4 regions of the Halomonas sp. DP5Y7-2 genome follow, and region 4 is predicted to be linked to each of the others. Evidence: predicted binding sites of a transcription regulator. Region 4 holds the regulator's gene; each other region holds the start of a gene.
The links. The regulator sigma-54, encoded in region 4, starts transcription at its own class of promoters, with help from an activator protein. The targets are predictions, from matches to a motif close to TGGCACNNNNNTTGCTNT.
Positions count from the first base shown of each region.

Region 1 (4,014 bases), on a different contig from region 4:
CTGGCGCCCCTCAGGCCTTCAGCCCCAGCCGCTTGGCCAGCCGGTGCAGGTTGCCCGGGTCCATGCCTAGCCGACGCGCCGTTCCGGCCCAGCTCTGCTCCATGGCCAGAGCCTGGCTGATGCAATCGCGCTGGAACTCGTCCGTCGCCTCCCTGAGCGGCAATAGGTCATGTGCCGTCCCACGTTGAGCACTCACCTGCTCATCGAGGTGGGCGGCTGAGCGCGTCAGAGGAGGTGTCTTCAGTCCAAGGTGGACGGTATCGATACGCAGGCTTCTGCGTCGTGCATCCGGTGACGCCAGCCGGTCGACCTCGGCCATCGCCAGCAGCGACGCCCTGGCCAGCAGGGACTCCAGCTCACGCACGTTGCCCGGCCAGTGCCATGCGAGCAGTGCTGCCCGCGCCTGGTCGCTAAGACGCAGATTGCCGACGCCAAGTCGCACCCGGTTTTGCTCGAGAAAATGTCCGGCCAGCAACATCACGTCATCCAGGCGCTGGCGCAGCGGCGGGACCTCAAGGGGAAAGGCGCTGAGCCGATGATAGAGGTCTTCACGAAAGCGTCCCTGGGTCACCTCCTGGGCCAGATCCCGGTTGGTCACCGCCACCACCCTGACGTCGACATGGCGCAGCTGATCGCTGCCCAGGGGCTGAATCTCCCCTTCCTGCAGCACCCGCAGCAGCTTCGGCTGCAGCTCCAGTGGCAGTTCTCCCACTTCATCCAGCACGAGGGTGCCACCGTCGGCCATCTGGAAGTGGCCTTTGTGGTCGCTCACCGCCCCGGAGAAGGCGCCGCGCCGGTGGCCGAACAGGGTACTTTCGATCAGTGATGCCGGTAACGCCGCACAGTTCACTACCACCAGGGGCCCCCCGGCGCGGCGCGAACCATGATGCAGGGCGTGGGCGATGCGCTCCTTGCCGACACCGGTTTCCCCGTGCACCAGCACGCTCATGTCGGTGGCTGCCACCAGTTCGACCGACGCCATCAGCTTGCGCATGGTAGCGCTGCGCCAGCCCACCAGGCGCTGGTTGCGATGGCTCTCAGGAGCATGGTTCAGGGCCAGCTGCAAACGCGCACTGTCCAGTCGCTGCGACAGACGCAGGCAGGTGCCCAGTAGCTCGGCAGCGGCCAGCAGACCCTCGTCATCCAAGTCAGAGAGGGCGCCCGGTGTCAGCGCGTCCAGGGTCAGCATGCCGATCAGCTCGCCACCATCGCGCAGCGGGACACCCAGGCAGTCATGCACCGGGGTCAGGCCGTCATCCAGCAGGCCATCATAGGGATCGGGTAACCCACAGTCGGCAGCGAAGCGACAGACCCCGGGCGCCTTGGCGATAGCGTCCAGGCGAGGATGGTCCTGGAGCACAAAGGTTCTGCCCGCGACCCCTTCAGGCAGGCCCTGAATCGCCACGGGTCGAAGCCCTGGCCCGTGTACGACCAGCAAGGCACTGGCGTCCGCCGACGTTCTCGCCACCAGCGAGCGCAGCACGCCCTGCCAGGCCTCGGCGAGCTCAGGCCCCTGTTGGTCTCCCAGCCGCTGCAACAGTCCGCGCAGCTGTTGAAGAAAATCGACCACCCGCATTGTCCTTTTGACATGACCAGTGTCAAAAAGATAGCAATAACCCTGTCGATATGACACTAGGCAACATTCACTCGCCCCTCGATCGCGCTCGTCCTGCCCGCCCCAGCCTGCCCTAGCCCGCCCCAGCCCGCATCCTCGCTGGCGATCCTGCCAGGGCCGCGGCAAGTTGGCGCACCCATGACGCCTGGGCACGGCCCTTGCTCCTGAGACATCAGGCAGAGGGAGCCTGACGCGCCACCAGGTTGTTGATCTTAAAACGCGCAGCGCTCTTGATCTTAAAACGCGCAGCGCTTCAGCACGGGCGCGAACGGCCACCCTCCGACCCGCTGCGACAGCCTGGCTGACCACCTCGCCAGGACTGCGACTAGTCCGCAGCGAGCCATGCCTCCGATACGACAGCGCCAAGACGCCAAGATGAAGGATGCACGGCACCTTCGTCACCACCTTTCCCTGACAGGACCTACCATGACCACAGCTGCCCAAGACGCCATCATCGATGCTACCGCCCCGCTGGTCGCCGAGCATCTGGACGCCATTACTGCCCGCTTCTACCCGCTGATGTTCGAGCGTTACCCAGAGGTCCAGGCGGTGTTCAACCAGGCCCATCAGGCCGACGGCGGCCAGCCCAAGGCCCTGGCACGGGGAGTGCTCGCCTACGTGGGGCTGCGCCAGCAGCCCGAGGCGGTACGCCAGCAGATGCAATCCGTCATCAGCAAGCATGTCTCGCTGGGCATCCAGCCCGAGCAGTACCCCATCGTTGGTGAGTGCCTGATGGCCGCCATCGGCGACGTCCTGGGCGATGCCGTCACCGCCGAGATCGCTGACGCCTGGGGAGCCCTGTATGGCGACCTGGCCGAGCTGCTGATCGCGGCAGAGGCCGAGCGCTATCAGGCCTTCGCTGGCCGCCCCGGTGGCTGGCAGGGCCTGCGCGAGTTTCGCATTGCCCATATCCAGCGCGAGTGTGAGGTCATTCGCTCCTTCATCCTGGCACCTTGCGATGGTCAGCCGGTCGCCGATGCGCTGCCGGGTCAGTACATCGGACTGCAACTGCGCATCGACGGCGAGACCGTCCACCGCCATTACAGCCTGTCCGGCAGCCCCAACGGCTGCGATTACCGCATCTCGGTCAAGCAGGAGCCAGGCGGACGGGTCAGCAACTATTTGCACCAGCAGATGCAGGTTGGCGACACCCTGGCGCTGTTGCCTCCCGCCGGAGAGTTGACGCTGGACAATAGTGATAGGCCGGTGATGCTGATCAGCGGTGGCGTGGGCCAGACGCCGATGCTGCCGCTGGCACGCCAGGCGCTCAGCCAGGGCCGCCGGCTGTGCTATGTCCATGCGGCAAGGGACATCCACCACCACGCCTTTCGCAGCGAAGTGGACGCCCTGGTGAGGGAGTACCCGACGCTGATGACGCGGATCTGTGCCTATGATCATGGAGACGACGGTGATATCACGGGACGCCTTGAACAGGCTCTGCTCGCCCGACTGCTGCCCGGTGCCGATACCCAGTGCTATTTTGTCGGCCCTGGGCCCTTCATGAGTGCCATCGACAGCCACCTGGCCGCCCTGGGTATTGCCCCTGAGCAGCGCCACTACGAGCACTTTGGTCCCTCGCGTCCACTGCACGCAGCCTGATCCCTGTTGATCTTCGTCACCGTCGCTTGAGCACCGTTGCGTTAGCGCCAAAGCGCTATCAACAAAGCTTCCTCTGCGACGCCGTCATCCGTAAAAAAGCCGCGCTCTGGGATCAGAGCGCGGCCTGCTGGCAGATGCAAGATGGCGATGGTGGCTGGACCAGCGCCTCAAGCGTGCTGACGAGCTTCCGGCTTTCTTATCACCATGAAGTAATAGAACACGCCGGTCAGTGCCAGGAAGAACAGACTGTCTGGACTGGTGAGGAAGATCAGCGGATTGCCGTCGGACAGCGACAGTGAGCGCCGACAATATTCCTCCAGGCTCGGCCCCAGCACAAAGCCCAGCAACAGGCAGGCCACCGGGTAGCCCTGGCGCCGCAGCAGGAACGCCAGCACGCCGAATACCAGGGCAAGGCCCATCTGGAACACCGAATAGGTCGCCACATAGCAGCCCACCAAGGCCACCACGGCAATACTGGCGTACAGCACATCGCGCCGGATGGAGACGATGCGCACGAAATACGGCCCCAGCACGTACAGGGTCAGGGGCACCAGCACCAGCGCAGATACCAGCAGGGCCATGAACATCGGTGCCACCAGCGCTAGCTGGCTGTCGAGGAACTGTGGCCCCGGCTGCAGGCCGTTGACCACCAGTACCCCCAGCACAATGGCGGTGGTCGGGTCACCGGGAATACCGAACGACAGCATCGGCACGAAGGCCCCGCTGCACATCGCATTGTTGGCCCCTTCCGCGGCGGCGATACCTTCTACCGAGCCCTTGCCATACTTCTCCGGGTGGCG
Region 1 is NZ_JAHVHY010000003.1:128,406-132,419, forward strand. It holds gene norR (nitric oxide reductase transcriptional regulator NorR) at 11-1,576, opposite strand; gene hmpA (NO-inducible flavohemoprotein) at 2,042-3,214, shown strand; gene KUW18_RS04240 (tripartite tricarboxylate transporter permease) at 3,382-4,014, opposite strand, start outside.
Region 1: the regulator sigma-54 is predicted to act here: its motif matches at 1,763-1,780, upstream of hmpA (NO-inducible flavohemoprotein).

Region 2 (4,014 bases), on a different contig from region 4:
GAACGCGGATCACGTTCAAGCGGTGAAACAGGTCCTCACGGAAACGCCCATCGGCCACCAGTGTCTCCAGATCCTGGTGGGTGGCGGCGATGATCCGCACATCCACCTTGACCGGCGTGTGTCCCCCGACCCGATAGAACTCGCCGTCGGCCAGCACCCGCAGCAGCCGAGTCTGGGTTTCCGACGGCATGTCGCCGATCTCGTCGAGAAACAGGGTGCCGCCGTTGGCTTGTTCGAAGCGCCCCTGACGACTGGCACTGGCACCAGTAAAGGCTCCCTTTTCGTGACCAAACAGCTCGGATTCGATCAGATCCCGAGGAATGGCGGCCATGTTGAGGGCGATAAAGGGATTGCCCGCGCGCGGGCTATGCTGGTGCAGGGCGCGTGCCACCCGCTCCTTGCCCGTCCCTGACTCGCCGTTGATCAGCACGGTGATGTGCGAGTGGGCGAGTCGGCCGATGGCACGAAAGACCTCCTGCATGGCCGGCGCTTCACCAATGATCTCTGCATCCAGGCCTTCGGGAACGCTGACGGGCCGTTGGCGTTCTCGCACGTGGGCGACCGCTCGGCGCACCAGGGCAAGCGCTTCATCGACATCGAAGGGCTTGGGCAGGTACTCGAAGGCGCCCCCCTGATAGGAGGCTACCGCACTGTCCAGGTCGGAGTGAGCGGTCATGACGATAACCGGAAGATCGGGGTGCACCTCACGCACCTTTGCCATCAGGTCCAGTCCATCGATGCCCGGCATACGAATATCGGTGACCAGAACATCCGGGGGTGAGGAGAGCAGACGATCCAGAATCGTATCGGCACGCTCGACCGCTTCCACCTGCAAGTCAGGCTGAGCCAGCGCCCGCTCCAGCACCCAGCGAATGGCGCGATCGTCATCGACGATCATTATACGAGCGGCATCAGTCATGACTCATCTCCAGAGGAATCAGCAAGCGAAATTCTGTGTGTCCGGGGGCGGACTCGCATTCGATCAGCCCGTCGTGCTGATGCAGCACCGACTGGGCAATGGACAGCCCCAGGCCGCTGCCCTCGGCCCGTCCGGATACCATTGGATAGAACAGGGTGTCACGCAGGGTGTCGGGAATACCTGGCCCGTTGTCGATCACACTGACATCGCAGACCAGTCGATGACGCTGGGCCCCCAGAGTGAACTGGCGTCTGGCCCGGGTCCGCAGGCTGATCAAGGGGTCTGGGGTGTCCGACTCGACCAGAGCCTGCACTGCATTGCGCGCAACGTTGAGCACGGCCTGGATAAGCTGTGCTTCGTCACCGATCAGCTCGGGCAGGCTGGGATCGTAGTCTCGCTCGATGCGGACCTGGGGCTGCTCTACCAGCAGCAGTGCCCGGACACGCTCCAGCACCCGGTGGATGTTCAGAGGCTCCCGGCGGCTCACGCGGTTCGGCCCGAGCATGGAATCGACCAGGTCCCTGAGTCGATCCACTTCCTCAATGATGATGCGGGTGTATTCCTTGAGCGCGGGTGTCTGCTCGAGGTCACGCTCCAGCAACTGTGCGGCGCCACGTATGCCGCCCAGCGGGTTCTTGACCTCGTGAGCCAACCCTCGCGCCAGCACCTTCATGGTCTCCTGGCGCGACTGCAGGGCCTCTTCTCGCGAGATCCGCAACAGCCGGTCCCGCGGCTCCAGCTCGAGCAGCAGGCTATCCCGGGCCAACGGCGTCACCGTGTAGTCCACCGTCAAGGGTTCGCCACCGCCGAGGGTCAGCCGCGCCTCACGCTGGGTATAGGGGTGCAAACCGTCTCTGGCACGCGCCAGCACGTCGGCGATATCGTCTTCTCCGCCGACCCAATCTCCCAGCGGTACGCCGATCACTCGGGCAGCGCTGACAGCCAGCAGGGCTTCCGCTGCGGGATTCATCCACGTTGGACGCAAGTCCTCATCAAGCAGTACAACCGCCGTGGTGAGGTGTTCGATGATGCCTGACGCCATGAGCGTATCCTGAGCAGATGAAGTCGTTCAGCCGAGCGTGAGGTGCACCCCCCTGCGAGGCGCTGAAGGCGCCATCCCGAAGCAGGCGTCGTCAGCGAGTGCACTTCCTTAATGCAAGCAAGAAGCGGGCCAGACTCGCTTTCACCCAGACGATGACCACCGTGGTGCGCCGTGTACCCGCTGTCGTCCCACGGGGGAGCCTGGACACTCCTCCCCATGGACATGCTACTGCACCAAGCTGGTGCACTGCACTGGTTTAGGGCTTATGCCGAATGGGATTGGGGCCACGCCAGCGCGCCACCCGGGACCGACGTGACTCTGGCCAGATGTCTGAGCTGCCAGGGGGACAGGGGGACCGGGGGGAACGGGAACAAGGGAGACAGCGAGCATTCGCTATCTACGATGACGGCCCATGGCGGGAAGTCGCGGGCACCGCAACGCGGGCTCGCTGCACGTGCAGCACGACAGCGTCGCTGCGCTGGCGAACCTTGCGATCAGGGTCGATCACGACCAGGACGATGCGGTGCTCTCCCCGCTCGAGCTGAGTCAGGGTCAGTGGAGAATCCCCCGTCGTCACCAGCACGCCATCGACCTCAAGCCCCAGCACATAACCGGCGTCAAGAGGCGGGCTGACGGCCGCCGCGACCTCGAGGCTGCCGCCAGCGCCGCTGGGCAGCACGCTGCCAGATGCCGGACGGGCAATGGCCAGCACCTCCCGTGCCAGGTAGCCCGGCGCAGCAGCGCTGATATCCCCCGGCAGCTGGGACAGTGCCGGGGGCAGAGGAGCACTCGGCACATGGGAGAGCGCCCCTGGCACGAAGCGCTCTCCACCTTCCAGCGGCCGATCGCTATAGGTGACGCCGCCATGACGTTCGACGCGACGATAGAGGGCATCGGCGGCACTCCCCTGGGAGCCATACAGCAGCAGTATCGTCAGCAGCAGGCCTCTCGATACTCGCCAAAGCCATATCCGCTCCCGCCATATCCACCCCAGCCACATCAGCTCCAACCGGCATCGCCGAGCCGGCAGGCGGCCCGACGGCTGTGGCGACATGGCCTGCCGGCAGCGCGGTGGTAGCTTCACGGTGGCTCCTTGATGGGGGTGTCCTGGCAAGCATGCGATGCCTGTCCTGCCAGGCCAAGGGCATCGCTTGCTCGAGGGCAAGGCCAGGCCAAAAAAAATCGGCCCCGCTCAAGGCGGGGCCGATATACGACGCGGTGTCGTCGTCGCTGGATCAGCAGCTGTAGTACATGTCGAACTCGATCGGGTGCGTGGTCATGCGCAGGCGCTCCACGTCTTCGTTCTTGAGCTCGATGTAGGCATCGATCATGTCGTCGGTGAAGACACCACCTTCGGTCAGGAAGCTGCGGTCTTCGTCGAGAGCCGCCAGCGCCTGGTCGAGGCTTTCCGCCACGGTCGGAATGGACTTGCCTTCTTCCGGCGGCAGGTCGTAGAGGTTCTTGTCCATGGCATCGCCAGGATGGATCTTGTTCTTGATGCCATCGATACCCGCCATCAGCATGGCCGCGAAGCACAGGTAGGGGTTGGCGGTCGGGTCAGGGAAACGCGCCTCAACACGCTTGCCCTTGGGGCTGGCGGTGTACGGAATACGGATCGACGCAGAGCGGTTACGGGCACTGTAGGCCAGCATGACCGGTGCTTCGAAGCCCGGCACCAGACGCTTGTACGAGTTGGTAGAAGCGTTGGTGAAGGCGTTCAGCGCACGTGCGTGCTTGATGATGCCGCCGATGTAGAACAGCGCCATTTCAGACAGGCCAGCGTACTGGTCGCCAGCAAACTGGTTCTGACCGTCCTTCCAGAAGGACTGGTGCACGTGCATGCCGCTGCCGTTATCGCCGACCAGGGGCTTCGGCATGAAGGTGGCGGTCTTGCCGTAGGCGTGGGCCACATTGTGGATCACGTACTTCATTTCCTGAACTTCGTCGGCCTTCTTGACCAGGGTGTTGAAGGCTACGCCAATTTCGTTCTGGCCGGCGTTGGACACCTCATGGTGGTGCACCTCGACCTTCTGGCCGATGGCTTCCAGGGTGT
Region 2 is NZ_JAHVHY010000003.1:41,271-45,284, forward strand. It holds gene ntrC (nitrogen regulation protein NR(I)) at 1-919, opposite strand, end outside; gene glnL (nitrogen regulation protein NR(II)) at 912-1,961, opposite strand; gene KUW18_RS03825 (hypothetical protein) at 2,359-3,045, opposite strand; gene glnA (glutamate--ammonia ligase) at 3,197-4,014, opposite strand, start outside.
Region 2: the regulator sigma-54 is predicted to act here: its motif matches at 2,076-2,093, upstream of glnL (nitrogen regulation protein NR(II)).

Region 3 (4,014 bases), on a different contig from region 4:
GATCAGGCGCGCGGTGTCCTCGGCCCGTTCGATATAGCGGGCCATCCAATACAGGTTCTCGGCGACTCTTGAAAGCATCAGCATGGTCTCAGTCCTCCCCCGTCTCGACGATCCAGGTGTCCTTGCTACCCCCGCCCTGGGACGAGTTGACCACCAGCGACCCCTTTACCAGCGCAACACGGGTCAAGCCGCCGGTGGTGACATAGGCACCATCCTGGCCAGACAGGATGAAGGGCCGAAGATCGACGTGGCGAGGCTCAGGCCGACCGTCGAACAGGGTCGGCGTGGTCGACAGGTTGAGCATGGGCTGGGCCATGTAGTTGCGCGGGTCCTGCTGGATCAACTTGGCGAAGGCGTCGCGTTCCGCCTGGGAGGCCTGAGGGCCCATCAGCATGCCGTAGCCGCCTGACTCGTTGGCCGGCTTTACCACCAGTTCATGCAGGTGCTCCAGCACGTAGCGCCGATCCTCCTCAAGCATGCAGAGGTAGCTCGGTACGTTCGGCAGCAAGGCATCCTGGTCCAGGTAGTACTTGATCAGCTGCGGCACGAAGGCATAGACGACCTTGTCATCGGCCACCCCGGCCCCGGGGGCATTGGCCAGTGCCACCTTGCCGCTGCGCCAGGCCCGCATCAGTCCCGGCACCCCCAATACAGAGTCGGCACGGAAGGCCTCCGGGTCGAGGAAGGCATCATCGATACGCCGATAGATGACGTCTACCCGGGTTAGCCCCTGTACCGTGCGCATGTAGACCACATCGTCATCATCGACGACAAGGTCAGAGCCCTGGACCAGCTGCACCCCCATCTGCTGCGCCAGATAGGCATGCTCGTAGTAGGCAGAGTTGTAGATCCCCGGCGTCAGCACCACCACTTGCGGGTCGTCCCAGGGACGAGGCGACATGCCGGCCAGCATGTCGTAAAGCTGGGGCACATAATCGTCCACGGGAAGAATCTTGCCCGAGGCAAACAGCTCCGGCAGCACGCGCTTGGTCACGTTGCGGTTCTCGAGCATGTACGAGACGCCGGAGGGGATTCGCAGGTTATCTTCCAGCACGTAGATCGTGCCGTCCCCACCGCGCACCAGGTCGGACCCACAAATGTGTGCCCAGACGCCGTGGGGCGGGTCGATACCGACACACTGGGGACGAAAGTTGACCGACTGCGCCAGCACATCGGCGGGCAAGACCCCATCCTTGATGACCTTCTGGTCATGGTAGAGGTCGTCGATAAACAGGTTGAGCGCCTCGACGCGCTGCTTCAGGCCGGCTTCGGTACGCCGCCATTCATCGGCGGGAATGATCCTGGGTACGATATCGAAGGGCCAGGCCCGATCGATCATGCTGCCTTCCGAGTACACCGTGAAGGTGATGCCCATGGTTCTGATGGCAATCTCTGCCGCCGTCTTGCGCTCAGCCAGCTCATCCGGCGCAAATCCCTCCAGCACGTCGCACAGCATCTTGGCCGCGTCCCGCGGCATCCCGGGCATGGCCACCAGTTCATCGTAGAACCCAGCGCAGTTGTACTGCTGCCAATCCACATGGCTCATCGGCACACCCTCTTGTTATCAACAGCGGTCTACCCTGCTATGCCTTCGTCCACCGGGGCATCCTGCACCGGATCGTGATGCACCAGACTGGCGTACATCCCATCGACATATCGGGGTCCCCTACCTGCTGTATAGCAAGGTCTGTACCAGAACACAGAAAATCTGCCGTATCGGACACAGGTAAGTTAGCCGCCGGGACAATCGGCACCGCAACGGACACATGGCGACGCATGCGTCACGCCCCTGGCAGGCTGCTGGCTCGTCCTCGGGGCACTTCTGCCGACGCGCGCACCAGGACAGTGCGTCACGACGGGCTGACGCCGGCCTCTCCAACCTCAACAGGATGTGGATGCTTTGTCGCCGCCAAAGGGGTGTGGATGGTTTGGCCACGAGAGTTTGGTCTGGAGAGCTTGGTCAGGAAAGCGAGCCAAGCTCATGGACCCACCTGCAGATATTTGCCGGGAGTCCTGAGGGGTGAGGTTCTGAGGGTATAAGGTTACAGTGCAGCCCAACGGGCATACGGCGGACTTGAGCCGATGCCCAGCCTGGGGTACATCTTGATCACAGCGCCACAGGTGCTGTATCCCTTCGTCATCAGGAGACACATCGCACTCATCATGTCCTCGTATGCCGGGACCGCAGGACGGTCCATCCTTGGCCATGACGTGCCTGCCAGCCGGCGCTGCGTCATGCGGGTATCAGGCCCTCGCTCGGGCACTGCAAGATGAACTATTACCTGCGCCATACCACCCGCTATCGCTATAGCGAGATCGTGACGCTCAGCGAGAACGAAGCCTGTCTGTCCCCTCGGGTGCTGGGCTGGCAACAGGTGGCCTTCGCGCGCCTGTCCACATCGCCCCTGACTCCGCTGCACCAGCAACGCTGCGATGCCTTTGGCAACCGTATCAACCTGTTTGCCATCGACACGCCGCACCAGGTGCTGGAAGTAACTCTGGAAGCGCGGATCACCACCTCCCCACGGCCCCAGCCCCCTGCCAATGCCATGTCCTGGGAAACCTGCCGCGACCTGCTGGCAACACCTGGCACCACAAGCTACTGGGAAGCTCAGCCATTTCTCGAAAACTCGGCCTATATCGAGCGTCGTCCACTGCTGGCGGCGTGGGTGGAGGCCTGCTTTCCCCCTGGCGGCGACCTGGTGGAGTGTGTGGATGCCCTTAATCGCCGTATCTATGACGAGTTCTACTACGACAGTCAGTTCAGCAACCTGGAAACCACGCCGTCGCAGGTATTGGTAGAGCGTCGCGGGGTCTGCCAGGATTTTGCCCATCTTGCGATCGCCGCCTTGCGCTCCATCGGCCTGGCCGCTCGTTACGTCAGCGGCTACCTGGAGACCAGTCCGCCTCCTGGGCAGCCCCGCCTGCTAGGGGCAGACGCCTCACATGCCTGGTTCGCGGTGCTGATACCGGGGTGGGGCTGGCTGGACCTCGACCCCACCAACGGTGTGCGCGTTGGCGAGCGTCACTTGCTGCTGGGTTGGGGCCGAGACTATGACGACGTAGCGCCGATCAAGGGCGTCGTGACCGGTGGCGGCCGGCAACAGCTTGAGGTCGAAGTCGATGTCCTGCCCATCGCCAGCGACCCGGACGCCAGCGCCGGGGGTCATGGGGACAATAGCGACAGCATGGACGAGCCGCTGGCCAGCTGAAACGGCACGGCCCGAGCCGCTAGCACTTGGAGCCTGAGCGTTACACCACACTGGGATGTTCGCATTGCGTTCCTGCTCGCCAATCGCCACTATCGGCGTCTTGGCGCCTGACGATTCCCTGGGGCGCACTGCTGGAGAGGTGTCATGCAGGACCTGCTGATCTGGATCGCCACAGGCTTCGGGCTAGGCCACTCGCCCTGGGCCCCCGGAACCGTCGGAACCTTGATCGGCATTCCCGTGGCCTGGTACTTGCTGCGGCTGCCGCCGGCACGACGGCTTGCGATCGCGCTGTTGCTGATCCTGACCGCCGTTCCCATCTGCCACTTTGCCTCGCTGTGGCTGGGAGGCGGCGATCTCTCCCAGATCGTACTGGATGAGTGGGTAGCCCTACCGCTGGTAGTTCTGGCCTTCTCGCGCCACCGCCGCCGGATCATGCTGCCGCTCGGATACCTGCTGTTTCGTCTGTTCGATATTTCCAAGCTATCCCCCGTGCGGGAGATCGAAGGCATCGGCGGCGGCCTGGGCATTGTCGCGGATGATGTCATGGCCGCCGTCTATGCGGCCCTGACTCTGGCCCTGCTGGTACGACTGACACGCCGTTACTGGCGCACCGACAGCCCTCGCTAAGGAAGCGCTGAAGTCATCAGCCTAGCGGCGCAAGGCCCACGCAGCGCTGATCCCGGAGCCTATGCGGTATAGGTGAGGAGATCGAGCAGCGCGTAACGCAGCGAAGCGGCGGAATTCATGCAGTGTTTCCCTACGCCTGTTCATGACAAAAAAAAGCCGCCCTGAAGGGCGGCAA
Region 3 is NZ_JAHVHY010000008.1:229,048-233,061, forward strand. It holds gene KUW18_RS16485 (alpha-E domain-containing protein) at 1-84, opposite strand, end outside; gene KUW18_RS16490 (circularly permuted type 2 ATP-grasp protein) at 89-1,546, opposite strand; gene KUW18_RS16495 (transglutaminase domain-containing protein) at 2,271-3,212, shown strand; gene KUW18_RS16500 (phosphatidylglycerophosphatase A) at 3,357-3,839, shown strand.
Region 3: the regulator sigma-54 is predicted to act here: its motif matches at 1,678-1,695, upstream of KUW18_RS16490 (circularly permuted type 2 ATP-grasp protein).

Region 4 (4,014 bases):
AGCCAGTTGCGCACCCAGGTCAGGATGTCGCGCTTCATGTCGGCGACGTCTTGATAGTGCTCAAGGAAGGTGATCACGCTTTGATCGCAGCCGTTGGCATCCCGCAGCGATGGTTCCCAGTAGGGGTTAGGCAGGCAGCGTGCATCGAACACGATGTCGGCGTCGGGGGGCACGCCACGCTTGAAGCCAAAGGACTCGATGGTCAGGCTCAGCTGGCCGCTGCGATGATCGGCCACCTGCTCGGCGATGCGTGAACGCAGCTCATGTACGGACAGGCGGGAGCTGTCGATGATCAGATCTGCCAGGTCGCGAATGCCAGACAACGCCTTCTGCTCGGACTCGATGGCCTCGGCCAGGGTCATGTCGGTATTGCGGGTCAGCGGGTGGCGGCGTCGAGTATGGGAGTAGCGTTCCAGCAGAATCCGCGCGTCGCTGGTGAGATAGACGACCTGACAGTCGATGGGACCTTGCTTCAGCCCCGTCAGCTGCGCGGGAAAACGCTCCAGCGCCTCGGGCAGATTGCGCGCATCGACACTGACGGCAATGCGCTGTGAATGTCCATTCTCCAGCTCTTCGACCAGTGACCCCAGCAGCGTCGCTGGCAAGTTGTCGATGGCATAGAAGCCCAGGTCTTCGAGAGCCTGAAGCGCCACGGACTTTCCCGAGCCAGAGCGACCACTGATGATCACGAGCTGCATGTCCTGTCTCCTTGGCAGGGGGCGATAAGAGGGCAGTTGGTGTCAACCGCGCGGTGACGGCCAGATCACGCTCGATCAGAGCGTACTATCTAGCTAGATGGTGATCAGCTAGATGGTAATCAGCTAGAGGTTAATCAGCGAGGCGCCATTCCTTCAAGGCGCCAGGCAAGGCGTGCGCCATCAAGACATAGGATCAAGGCGCTTTCGCTGCGTGCCGTCAGCTCGTGGCGTCGCCCGGGGCTTGCTGGCGAATCGCTTCCTGCAAGCGCTCGTGCAGCTCGCGCTGGGACGTCGCGTGGCGCAGACGATGTCGGGTATCGGCGTCATTCATGACCCCGGCCACCTGGCCCAGCAGGGCTAGGTGAGCATCATCCGCTTCTTCAGGCACCAGCAAGACAAATACCAGGTCCACCGGTTCGCCGTCGATGGCGTCGAAATCAATCGGCTCTGCCAGCTTGAGAAAGCCAGAGATAGGGGCCTTGCAGTGAGGGTTGCGAGCATGCGGAATGGCCACGCCATTGCCGATGCCGGTGCTACCCAGACGTTCGCGGCCGATCAGGCGACTGAAGACTTCCTGGCTATCCAGGCTTGGTGTGTTCTGCGCAATGAAGGTGCTGAAAAATTCCAGCACCCTCTTCTTGCTGCCCCCCGGGACGTCAAATAGCGTGCGCTCGGGGGGGAGAATGGCATCCAATGTCATGAGAGGTCAGCGAATTCCGGCGCCTTGGGCGCGGGCTTGGGATTTTTCCTTGTGCTTGACGAGCTGGCGGTCCAGCTTGTCGGCAAGGGCGTCGATGGCGGCGTACATGTCGCCGTCCTGGGCTTCTGCATGCAGGTCTGCACCGGCAGCGTGAAGCGTACAGGCAGCCTGTTGGCGCTCCTTCTCCACCGAGAGGGTGACCTGCACATTGGTGATGTTGTCGTAATGGCGCTCCACACGGGCGAGCTTCTCTTGTACGTAGTCACGCAGGGGATCGGTCAATTCGACGTGGTGGCCGGTAATGTTGACTTGCATGACAAGGCTCCTTGCTCTTGCGGGTGGTAGCTCGATTGTAACCCTTTTTCCGATCCTGCAAACCCCCCTGCTTCTACGCATTAAGACGCAGATGTCGTGCGATATTTCAAGCGCTTGCGCTTTTCATGCAACTGCGCTACGCACTCTGCTCGCCGCCTGTCTCGAGCCTTCTGACCGGGCTCAGCGCAGGCGCTTGCGCTCGCTCGAAGAGGGAATATTCATCGCTTCTCGATACTTGGCGACGGTGCGTCGGGCGACGTTGACACCGTCTTCGGCGAGCAGCTCCACCAATTTGCTGTCAGACAGCGGTTTGCGAGGCGGCTCCTGCTGGATCAGCGACTTGATCATGGCGCGTATGGCAGTGCTGGAATGGGCATCCCCATCCTGGCCCACCTGGCTGGAAAAGAAATACTTGAGCTCGAACACTCCCCGTGGCGTATGCACGAATTTCTGGGTCGTCACCCGTGAGATGGTCGATTCGTGCATCTCCACCTTGGCCGCAATGTCTGCCAACACCAGTGGTTTCATGGCGGCTTCACCCTGCTCGAGGAAGTCGAGCTGCCGCTCCATGATTTCGCGTCCGACCCTCAACAGGGTGTCGTTGCGGCTTGCCAGGCTCTTGATCAGCCAGCGCGCCTCCTGCAAGTGGTCCTTCAGAAACTGGTTGTCCTGGCTCTTGTCGGCCCGTCGGATCAACGCCGCATAGTCGGGTTGAATGCGCAGGCGTGGCATCGCCTCAGGGTTCAGCTCGACGCGCCAGCCTTCTTCGGTGTGGCGGACCACCAGATCGGGAATGACATAGTCGTTGTCGCTGTCGCCGTACTGGCTGCCAGGCCTAGGGTCGAGGCCACGGATCAGTTCGATGACATCGTCCAGCTGCTCTTCGGTCAGGCTCAGGCGGCGCTTCAGCAGACGGCGATCACCGCTGGCCAGCGCCTCGAGAAACTGGCGTACCAGTCTTCCCGCCTGGGGCAGAAGGGGGGTGTCACGGGGCAGGCTGTCCAGTTGCAGCTGCAGGCATTCGCGCAAATCTCGGGCAAATACACCGGTAGGTTCGAATTGCTGCAGCCTGGCCAGCACCGACGCCACGTCCTGCAGGGGCGGGGCAGCAGCGTCGTCATCGGCCAGGCCCTGGGCGATATCGTCAAGGTGTCCTACCAGGTAGCCATCGCCGTTGACCGCGTCAATCAGGCACTCTGCGATGCGCCTGTCATTATCATTGAGGTCCAGCAGGGCCAGCTGCCAGCTAAGGTGGCCATGCAGGGATTGCCCGCTGGCCTGGCGCTCGAAGTCAGGCGCCTCGGCGCTGCCGGCCGGGGCGGTGCCAAGGTCTTGATAGGTATCGGACCAGTCGCTGTCGACCGTTAGCTCGGAGGGGATCTCGTCGGCCCAGTCGTCGTCCTTGCTGTCCTTGACCTGCAGCTCGCCGAATTCATCCTCCAGCTCGAGCATCGGGTTGGCCTCGAGCGCCTGCTGGACTTCCTGGCGCAGGTCCAGCGTGGAAAGCTGGAGCAGGCCAATTGCCTGTTGCAGCTGAGGGGTCATGGTCAGCTGGGTGCCGATCTTCAGCTGCAGTGACGCCTTGAGGGCCATGATGTGACTTCCGTTCGTGGAGCTGAAAAGCCTTACCCTAACGGCGGGTCAGGTACCATGCAAGCTTCTTGCCAACTTGTGGGCAGGGGGTGGCGCGCAGGGCTTGCAGTGCCCCGCATGCGTGTCAGTGCAAGGTCGAGCGGGCGCCATGAAGACCCTGCCAACATAGCGGCCCGGCAGCGCCCATGGTGGTTAAAGGCGAAAGTTTTCGCCGAGATAGACTTCCTTGACGCGCTGGTTGGCAAGGATCGACTCGGCACTGCCTTCGGCGATGATCTGGCCGTCGCCGACAATGTAGGCGCGGTCACAGATGTCCAGCGTCTCGCGCACGTTGTGGTCGGTGATCAAGACGCCGATGTCACGAGCCTTGAGCTGGCGAATGATCGACTTGATCTCGCCAACGGAGATCGGATCCACCCCGGCAAAGGGTTCGTCGAGCAGAATGAAGGCGGGTTCTGTGGCCAGGGCTCGGGCGATCTCGACCCGACGTCTTTCCCCGCCGGACAGGCTCATGCCCGGGTTGTCGCGAATGTGGCTGACATGGAAGTCTTCGAGCAGTTGCTCAAGGCGCGCCTGGCGACCTTCCCGGTCGAGGTCCTTGCGGGTCTCGAGGATCGCCATGATGTTGTCGGCTACGGACAGCTTGCGGAAGATGGAGGCTTCCTGTGGCAGGTAGCCAATACCCGCCAGTGCCCGCTGGTGCATGGC
Region 4 is NZ_JAHVHY010000006.1:117,181-121,194, forward strand. It holds gene rapZ (RNase adapter RapZ) at 1-698, opposite strand, end outside; gene ptsN (PTS IIA-like nitrogen regulatory protein PtsN) at 916-1,398, opposite strand; gene hpf (ribosome hibernation-promoting factor, HPF/YfiA family) at 1,405-1,713, opposite strand; gene KUW18_RS12705 (RNA polymerase factor sigma-54) at 1,894-3,306, opposite strand; gene lptB (LPS export ABC transporter ATP-binding protein) at 3,499-4,014, opposite strand, start outside.